Linked DNA regions of Geminicoccus roseus DSM 18922. The protein of the gene in region 1 interacts with the protein of each later gene in a pairwise test. Links are inferred from orthologs where the notes say so. Each region holds a gene or a part of one and is shown on either strand. Other genes may lie near its edges.

Region 1 (4,341 bases):
GGTGATCGCAGGCGGCTCGGCAGGACGGCGGCGTTCGCCGGCATCATTGTCCATCATGCCACTTCCTCCTCACGGCGTTCACGGCGCGGCTCGTCGCGGTCGCCGCCCCGGGGGCCGCGGTCGTCGCGGTCGCCGCGCGGGCCACGATCGTCGCGCTCGCGCCGGTAGCCGTCGTCACGACGGCCGCGATCCTCGCGGCTGCTCTTGGCGATCATGACCTGGGACGGATTGGGATCCAGCTCCTCGACGCGGACCGTCAGGTAGCGCAGGACGTCCTCGTGGATGCGCTCCTGGCGCTCCAGCTCGTCCACCGTCGCTGCCGGCGATTCCATGTTGAAGTGCAGGTAGTGGCCCTTCCGGTTCTTCTTGATCCGGTAGGTGAGATTGCGCAGTCCCCAGTATTCGACCTTGCTGACCGTGCCACCGTTGTCGGTGATGATCTGCGAGATGCTCTCGGAGAGCGTCTGCGCCTGCTGGGCCGAAAGATCGGGACGCGCAATCAAGGTGTGCTCGTAAAAGGGCATGACGCTCCTTTTGGCCTTCCTCGATATGGACAACGCAGAACCTCCGGCGCCGACCATCGGCGGGAGTTGTGATCTGCGCAGCACGCGACCCTCGGGTCCGGGACACCCGGACCACGAAGCGGGCGGACCATAGCAGCGAAGTCCGGGCATGCAAGCGCAACCATGCTCCGGACCGGATGCGGCCCCCGAAAGGACCTGCCGGAGCGGTCGGAGCATCATCGGATCGGCCATGCCGGGGGATCTGGCGCTTGACATCATCCCCAGGCTCGCATCCTCCACAGCCCCTACGGGCAAGCCATGAGGAATGAAGAATGTCGGTGGTCGCGGTGTTTCCGGGGCAGGGGTCGCAGGCGGTCGGAATGGGCGCCGGGCTGGCGCAGGCATCGGCAGCGGCGCGCGCCGTGTTCGCCGAGGTCGACGAGGCGCTGGGGGAGAGCCTCTCCAAGCTGATCTTTGAAGGGCCTGCGGAGACGCTGACGCTCACCGCCAACGCGCAGCCGGCGCTGATGGCGACGTCGCTCGCGGCGGTGCGCGCGCTGGAAGAGCGATTGGGCGGCAGGCTTGCCGACAGGATAGCGTTCGCGGCCGGGCACTCCCTGGGCGAGTACTCGGCGCTGGCCGCGACCGGGTCGATCGGCATCATGGATGCGGCGCGTATCCTGCGGCTGCGCGGGCAGGCGATGCAGGACGCGGTGCCGGCCGGCGAGGGCGCGATGGCGGCCGTGCTGGGGTTGGATCCGGACGCGGCGGCGGCGGTGGCCGTCGAGGCCGCGGCCGAGGGCGGCGTGTGCGAGCTCGCCAACGACAATGCCGAGGGCCAGGCCGTCCTGTCGGGGAGCAAGGACGCGGTCGAGCGCGCCATGGCGATCGCCAAGGCCAAGGGTGCCAAGCGGGTCCTGCTCCTGCAGGTGAGCGCCCCGTTCCACTGCGCGTTGATGGCCCCCGCCGCCGAGCATCTCGGCAAGGCGTTCATCGACACGCGGTTCCTGGCGCCGGCCGTGCCGCTGATCGCGAACGTCACCGCACAGCCGGTCTCCGATCCGGACCTGCTACCGGATCTGCTGGTCCGCCAGGCCACCAGCCGGGTGCGCTGGCGCGAAAGCATGGCGACCATGGCGCGCGAGGGAGCGACCACGGTCCTGGAACTCGGTGCCGGCAAGGTGCTGACCGGCCTGGCCAAGCGCGGGGTGCCGGGTGCCACCCTACTGAACGTGGCCGAACCGGCCGATCTCGATGCGGCGGCGGCCGCGCTGTCCTGAGGAGTATGCAGATGTTCGATCTTTCGGGCCGGCGCGCCCTGGTGACCGGCGCCACGGGCGGCATCGGCGAGGCGATCGCCCGGGCGCTGCACGCCCAGGGGGCGTCGCTGGTGGTCACCGGCCGCCGCGGCGAGGTGCTGGACAAGCTGGCCGCCGATCTGGGCGAGCGGGTGACCTGCGTGGTCGCCGACCTGGGCGAGGCTGGCGCCACCGACGCGCTGATGAAGGCGGCCGAGGCGGACGGCGCGGTCGACATCCTGGTCAACAATGCCGGCATCACCCGCGACACGCTGGCGATGCGCATGAAGGACGATGACTGGTCGTCGGTCCTGGAGACCAATCTTTCGGCGGTGTTCCGGCTGTCGCGCGCCGGGATCAAGGGCATGATGAAGCGGCGCCATGGGCGGATCATCAACATCGGCTCGATCGTCGGCACCACCGGCAATCCCGGCCAGGCCAATTATGCGGCGGCGAAGGCCGGCCTGGTCGGCATGACCAAGGCGCTGGCCGCGGAACTGGGCAGCCGCGGGATCACGGTGAACTGCGTGGCGCCTGGCTTCATCGACACGGCCATGACCCAGAAGCTGGACGAGAAGCAGAAGGAGGCGCTGCTCGGCAACATTCCCTCCGGCCGCCTGGGCGTCGGCGCCGATATCGCGGCGGCCGTGGTGTATCTCGCCAGCGACGAGGCGGCCTATGTGACGGGGCAGACGCTGCACGTGAACGGCGGGATGGCGATGATCTGAGCAACTGTGCTCTTGCCACCACCAAAGTCCGGTACGATCTCGCACCAGAGCGGGATCGTCGACCGGCCGAACGCTGGTCAACGATCAAGCCTTCGTGTAGGAAGCCCGCCACGCCCGGGGGTAGGTCGGTAGTGTCGCATGCAGCGTGCGCCGGTTTCGGGTGTTCCATCAGTCCAGGGTCGAGGACAGTTTCCGATGAGCGATATCGCTGAGCGCGTTAAGAAGATCGTCGTCGAGCATCTCGGTGTCGACGAAGCGAAGGTGCAGGAGAATGCGAGCTTCGTGGACGATCTGGGCGCCGACAGCCTCGATACCGTCGAGCTGGTGATGGCCTTCGAGGAGGAGTTCGGGGTCGAGATCCCGGATGACGCCGCGGAGAAGATCCTCACCGTCAAGGACGCCATTGATTTCATCAAGGCCAACAGCTGAGCCTGTGCAGGCCCAAGCTTCTATCTCGGTAACGTTGGAACGGTCGTCATGAGGCGAGTTGTCGTAACCGGCTTGGGGATGGTCACCCCGCTGGGTACGGGTGTCGAGACCACCTGGAACAGACTCGTCGCCGGGGAATCCGGGCTTCGTCGGATCGATCGCTTCGACGTATCCGATCTTCCGGCGAAGGTCGCGGGCCTGGTTCCGCCGGACGGCGAGCCGGGCGGCTTCCGGGCGACCGACTTCATCGAGGCCAAGGAACTTCGGCGGAACGATCACTTCATCGTCCTGGGGATGGCTGCTGCTGCCGAGGCGATCCTCGACAGCGGGTTTCCGCGCGAGACCGACGAGCAGAAGAACCGGGCCGGCGTCCTGATCGGCTCGGGCATCGGGGGGCTGAACGCCATCGCCGAGAGCGCCCTGATCCTGGAGAAGCAGGGTCCGCGGCGCATCAGCCCGTTCTTCATCCCGAGCGCCCTGATCAACCTTGCCGGCGGCCAGGTCTCGATCAAGTTCGGGCTGCGCGGGCCCAACCATTCGGTGGTCACCGCCTGCTCGACCGGCGCCCATGCCATCGGTGATGCGTCCCGGTTCATCCGGGCCGGCGATGCCGACGTCATGGTGGCCGGTGGAACCGAGGCGGCGGTCAGCCGGCTGGGGATCGCCGGGTTCGCGGCGGCGCGCGCCCTCTCGACTGCCTACAACGACTCGCCGGAGAAGGCCTCGCGTCCATGGGACAAGGGGCGCGACGGGTTCGTGATGGCCGAAGGGGCGGGCGTGGTCGTGCTCGAGGAATACGAGCATGCGAAGGCGCGCGGCGCCAAGATCTATGCCGAGATCAAGGGCTATGGCCTGTCCGGTGACGCCTACCATGTGACGGCGCCGATGCCGGATGGTGACGGCGGCTTCCGGTCGATGTCGGCGGCCCTGCGCAATGCCGGCCTCACGCCGGACGACATCGACTACGTGAACGCGCACGGCACCAGCACCCCACTGGGCGACGAGATCGAGCTCGGCGCGGTCAAGCGCCTGTTCGGCGACGCGGCCGGTAGGATCTCGATGTCGTCGACCAAGTCGGCGGTCGGTCACCTGCTGGGTGCGGCGGGGTCGGTCGAGGCGATCTTCTCGATCCTGGCGCTTCGCCACGGCATCGCCCCGCCGACGCTCAACCTGGAGAACCCGGAGGAAGCCGCCCAGGGCGTCGACCTGGTGCCGCTGAAGGCCCGGGAGAGGCGCATCCGCAACGCGCTTTCCAACAGCTTCGGGTTTGGCGGCACCAACGCCTCGCTGATCATCGGCACGCCGGACTGACGTGGCGATCTTGAGCCGAGGACGTGTCGTCCTGCTGAGCTTGGGACTGGCCCTGGCCACTATCCTGGTGGT
Region 2 (4,680 bases), 570 kb from region 1 along the record:
CCGTCTCGGCGATGGTGCCGCTCACTAGGGCCTGGGCGTTGATCTGCCGCCAGTCGCCGAACCGGGGGATCTCCCGCAGTTCCTGCGGGCTCTGGATGTAGGCGCGCCGGTCGATCGTCTCGAACAGCCGCGACCCGTCCAGGTCGGCCGAGATCACGTCGGCGATCTGGGTGGCCAGGGACGCCGCCTGCCCGCCATCGGCCGCGAACGGGCTGATCGCGATCGGGATCGGCGCCACCACCCCGCGGGTGATGTCGACCGCGAGCTGGCCCTGCACGGGTCCGGCCGCGCCGGCCGCGAGCACCGCCGCCGATCCCGCCAGGAAGACGCGCCGGCCGAGCAGCGGCCGGACCAGGAGATCGGGCCGGGTTGGGTCGATGAAATGTCTCACGAGGCTGGCCTCCCTGCCGACCGTGCTCAACCCATCTGGTCGGGGCGGAAATTCATGATGATGTCTTTCCACATGTCGTAGTCCTCGCGCGGCAGCCGGAGCGGCGAGCACTGCAGGGCCGCCCGCTGGGCGCTTTCCGCCACGGCCCGGAACACCGGGTCGGCGCGCATCCGCGCAGCCTCGACCGGCTCCGCGCTCTGCACCCGGCCATCGGGCAGCAGCCGGAGATTGATGCCGACGCTCATCCCGGCAAGACCCCGGGCGCCCGCGGGAACGTTCCAGCAGGGCTCGATCTGCTCGCGCACCATCGCGCCCAGGCCGGCCGCGCCCAGGCGCGGCGTCCGCGGCCCGCGCTGCCCGGCGCTCGGCAGGTCGTTCGCCGCAACCTGGCCATTGCCGTCGCGCTGCTCGTCGGCCCGCACCCGCTTGTCGAGGTTCTCCACGCTCTTCAGCAGCGCGTTGAAATCGTCTTCGGGCTCGGCCGGCCTGGGCGTCTCCTTCGCCGGCGCGGGCTTGGCCTGCGGCGGCTTGGGCTTGCTCTTTGGCGGTGCCGGAACCGGCGGCGGCGGTGGCGCCGGCGGCGGTGGCGGAGCCGGAGGGGGCGGCGGTGGTGGCGGGGGTGGTGGCGGCGGCTCCGGTGCGGGTTTGGGCTCCGGCGCCGGCACAGGCGGCGGCGGAGGAGGTGGCGGCGGTGGTGCCGGCGGCGGCGGAGGCGGCGGTGCCGGCGGCGGCGGAGGTGGCGGCGGTGCCGGTGGCGGCGGAGGTGGCGGCGGTGCCGGTGGCGGCGGAGGTGGCGGAGGTGGCGGCGGCGGAGGTGGCGGCGCTTTCGGAAGCTCCTTGGGCTTCTCCGGCGTGGGCTCCTCCTGGCGCGAGGCGGCCTGGCGCTCCGGGAGCGGTGCCTGCGCCGCGGGCTGCGGGCGTGGCTGCTCGACGGGAATCTCGGTCACCAGGTCGATGGTGAGACCGCCATCCTCGGGCAGCGGCTGGCCGAACTCGGGCAGGCCGAACCACAGGATGCCGGCCACGAGCGCGTGGAAGCCGGCCGAAGCGAGCAGGGACTTACGCACGTCCGATCACCCGCCGACGCGCCTGGCGCTCATGTGCCGCTGCCGCCCGGGGACGGTGCCGCGGCCGCGCCCTCGGGAACCTGGGTCAGCAGCGCCACCTTGGTGAAGCCGGCGGAGTGGATCGCCCCCATCACCGCCATCACCTGGCCGTAGTTCACCGCCTGGTCGCCCCGCACGAAGATCCGCGCCTCCTGGTTGCGCTGGGTGACCGCCTGCAGGCGCGGGCCCAGCTGGTCCACGGCGATCTCGCTCTCCTGCAGGTAGACCTTGCCGTCGCGGCCGACCGTCACCGAGAGCGGCTCGTCCTGGCCTGGCAGGAGCGAGCTCTGGGCCTGCGGCAGGTCGACCGAGACCCCGGCGGTCAGGAGCGGCGCGGCCACCATGAACACGATCAGCAGCACCAGCATCACGTCGACCATCGGCGTGACGTTCGGCTCGGACATCGGCCGGCGCCGGCGCCGGCCGCGGCGCGTGGTGCCGTGGGTGGGGATGGAGCTTCCCGCCATGGTCAGGCCGCCCTGCTCGCCTCGATCTCCCGGGCGAGCACCACCTGGAACTCCTCGCCGAAGCTTTCCAGCCGGTCGGCATAGCGGTCGATCTCGCCGGACAGCTTGTTGTAGGCGACCACCGCCGGGATGGCCGCGGCCAAGCCCACCGCGGTCGCGAACAGGGCTTCGGCGATCCCGGGCGCCACCACGGTGAGCGTGGTGTTCTTCGAGACCGCGATCGCGGTGAAGCTGTTCATGATCCCCCAGACCGTGCCGAACAGGCCGAGGAACGGGGCCACCGAGCCGATCGTGGCGAGCGAGGGCACGCTGCGCTCCAGGACCACCAGCTCGCGGTCCATGGCCAGGCGCATCACCCGGCCGATCCGCTCCAGCAGGTGGTCGCCGCCGTCGCGCACGGCGCTGCGCGGCGCTTCCCGCCATTCCTCCATGGCAGTGGCGAACATCATCGCCATCGGATGGTCGGGACGCTTGGCGAGGCGGCGGTACAGGTCCTCCAGCGGCGCGCCCGACCAGAACAGGCGTTCAAATCCGCTGGTGCGGCGCTTGAGCGAGGCCAGGCGCCAGATCTTCTCGAAGATCACGGCCCAGCACCACAGGGAGGCCAGGGCCAGGATGACCATCACCGACTTGACCACCAGGTCGGCCTGCATGACCAGGGCCCAGATGGACAGCGCGGCTTCCGGCGTCGCGATAGGAGCGGCGGTGACGAGGTTGGGATCCATGGTTCTCGGCGGTCCGGGTCGGAGACGGCGGCGAAGTCGGCGCGTCGCCGAAAAGACTAATAAGATCAGGAACTTCAGCTAAGACGATGGACTCGGCTGGCTTTCCCGCTGTGCACCTGCACCATAGGCATGATGTTGTGTCAAGCGGAACCCTTGGGCGGCAAATAGGCCTTGCGTCCGGCGCGGATCACGGTTCCGCCATCGGCTCGAGCAGGCTGCGCAGGGCTGCCGGCGGCCGCACCGGGCGTACCCGGCGGTCGACCAGGACCAGTTCCACCGCGACCGTGACGAGGCGGCGTTCGCCCAGCAGCACGACCTGGTCCAGGTGGATCCGCACCCCCTCGATCCGCGCCACCCGGGTCTCCACCCGCAACTCGTCGTCCAGCCGCGCCGGCACCAGGAACACCGCGTCGCAGCGCCGGACCGTGAACATCACCCCGAAGGTCTCGAGCAGGCCCGGATGGTCGAAGCCCAGGGTCCGCAGCCACTCGGTGCGGGCCCGCTCGGCGAAGCGCAGGTAGTTGGCGTGGTAGACGATCCCGCCGGCGTCGGTGTCCTCGTAATAGACCCGCAGCGGCATGGCATGGACGCCGGTCATTCCGGCAGTTCCTCGAACATCGAGCCCTGCTCGAACGAGGCCGGCGGCTGCTCGCCCAGATGCAGCCAGGCCGGGCGGGTCAGCATCCGCCCGCGCGGGGTGCGCTGCACCAGGCCCTGCTGGATCAGGAACGGCTCGACCGTCTCCTCGATGGTGTCGCGCTCCTCCGCCAGGGCCGCCGACAGGGTCTCGATCCCCACCGGCCCGCCGCCATAGGCGCCGGCGATCATCTTCAGGTAGCGCCGGTCCAGCGTGTCCAGGCCCAGCCGGTCCACGTCCAGCCGCAGCAGCGCCCGGTCGGCCAGCTCCCGGTCGACCGCGCGGGCCCGCTCCACCGTGGCGAAGTCACGCACCCGGCGCAGGAGCCGGGTCGCCACCCGCGGCGTGCCCCGGGCGCGCCTGGCGATCTCGACCGCGCCGTCCTCGGCCAGCTCGAAGCCCAGCAACCTGGCGCCCCGACGCAGGATCGAGACCAGCTCCTCGATCGTGTAGAACTCCAGCCGGGCATGGATCCCGAACCGGTCGCGCAGCGGCGTGGTCAGCAGGCCGGAGCGGGTGGTGGCGCCGACCAGGGTGAACGGCTGCACGTCGATCCGCACCGAGCGCGCCGAGGGCCCCTCCCCGATCATCAGGTCGAGCTGGAAGTCCTCCATCGCCGGATAGAGGACTTCCTCGATCGCTGGCGACAGCCGGTGGATCTCGTCGATGAACAGGACGTCGCGCGGCTGCAGGTTGGTGAGCAGCGCCGCCAGGTCGCCGGCCCGGGCGATGATCGGCCCGCTGGTCATGCGGAAGCCGACACCCAGCTCGGCCGCCAGGATCTGGGCGAGCGTGGTCTTGCCCAGGCCCGGCGGCCCGGCGAACAGCACATGGTCCAGCGGGTCGTGGCGCGCCTTGGCCGCCTCGATGAACACCTCGAGATTGGCGCGCTGGCGGGCCTGGCCGACGAACTCCGCCAGCCGTTGCGGCCGCAGCGAGCGGTCCAGGTCGTCGGTCTGTTCGAGGGCGTCGATCAGCCGCTCGCTCATCGTGCGAGCTCCTTCAGCGCCAGGGTGAGCAATTGCTGCAGGCCGGCCTGCTCATGCTCGCCGGTCCGCACGATCTGCAGGGCCGCGAAGGCCTCCGCGCGACCATATCCCAGATTGGTCAGGGCCGAGAGCGCATCCTCCATGGGCCCGGAAGTTTCCGGCGCCGCGGCCGCGCCCGCGGCCGGCGCGCTGCCGCGGCCGGTGCCGAGCAGCGCCGCCTTGTCCTTCAGTTCCGCGCAGATCCGCGCCGCCAGCTTCGGCCCGACGCCGGGTGCTCGCGCCAGGGCGGCCTTGTCCTGCGCCGCGATCACGGTCGCCAGCCGGTCCGGGTCGTGCACGCCCAGGATCGCCAGGGCCGAGCGGGC

Evidence for each region. Proteins that work in one complex are often made in the same cells at the same time.
Region 2: the proteins of GEMRO_RS0115620 (region 1) and ybgC interact in binary tests that used the Escherichia coli proteins (3 or more experiments, as listed by UniProt). The link is inferred for Geminicoccus roseus DSM 18922 from one-to-one orthologs.

Annotation. Positions count from the first base shown.
Region 1 is NZ_KE386572.1:3,113,767-3,118,107, forward strand. The notes cover bases 1,562-4,341. They hold GEMRO_RS0115620 (acyl carrier protein), read left to right. Parts: upstream 1,562-2,724; coding sequence 2,725-2,958; downstream 2,959-4,341. Other genes in these bases: fabD (ACP S-malonyltransferase), read left to right, coding at 1,562-1,783; fabG (3-oxoacyl-[acyl-carrier-protein] reductase), read left to right, coding at 1,795-2,529; fabF (beta-ketoacyl-ACP synthase II), read left to right, coding at 3,007-4,269; mltG (endolytic transglycosylase MltG), read left to right, coding at 4,280-4,341. Also shown: rpsR (30S ribosomal protein S18), read right to left, coding at 1-57; rpsF (30S ribosomal protein S6), read right to left, coding at 54-524; more of fabD, read left to right, coding at 836-1,561. UniProt on the Escherichia coli protein: Carrier of the growing fatty acid chain in fatty acid biosynthesis.
Region 2 is NZ_KE386572.1:2,548,009-2,552,688, reverse strand. The notes cover bases 1,583-4,581. They hold ybgC (tol-pal system-associated acyl-CoA thioesterase), read right to left. Parts: upstream 3,288-4,581; coding sequence 2,877-3,287; downstream 1,583-2,876. Other genes in these bases: ruvA (Holliday junction branch migration protein RuvA), read right to left, coding at 4,312-4,581; ruvB (Holliday junction branch migration DNA helicase RuvB), read right to left, coding at 3,284-4,315; tolQ (protein TolQ), read right to left, coding at 1,967-2,689; tolR (protein TolR), read right to left, coding at 1,583-1,964. Outside these bases: Tol-Pal system beta propeller repeat protein TolB, read right to left, coding at 1-391; GEMRO_RS34675 (cell envelope integrity protein TolA), read right to left, coding at 418-1,458; more of tolR, read right to left, coding at 1,488-1,582; more of ruvA, read right to left, coding at 4,582-4,680.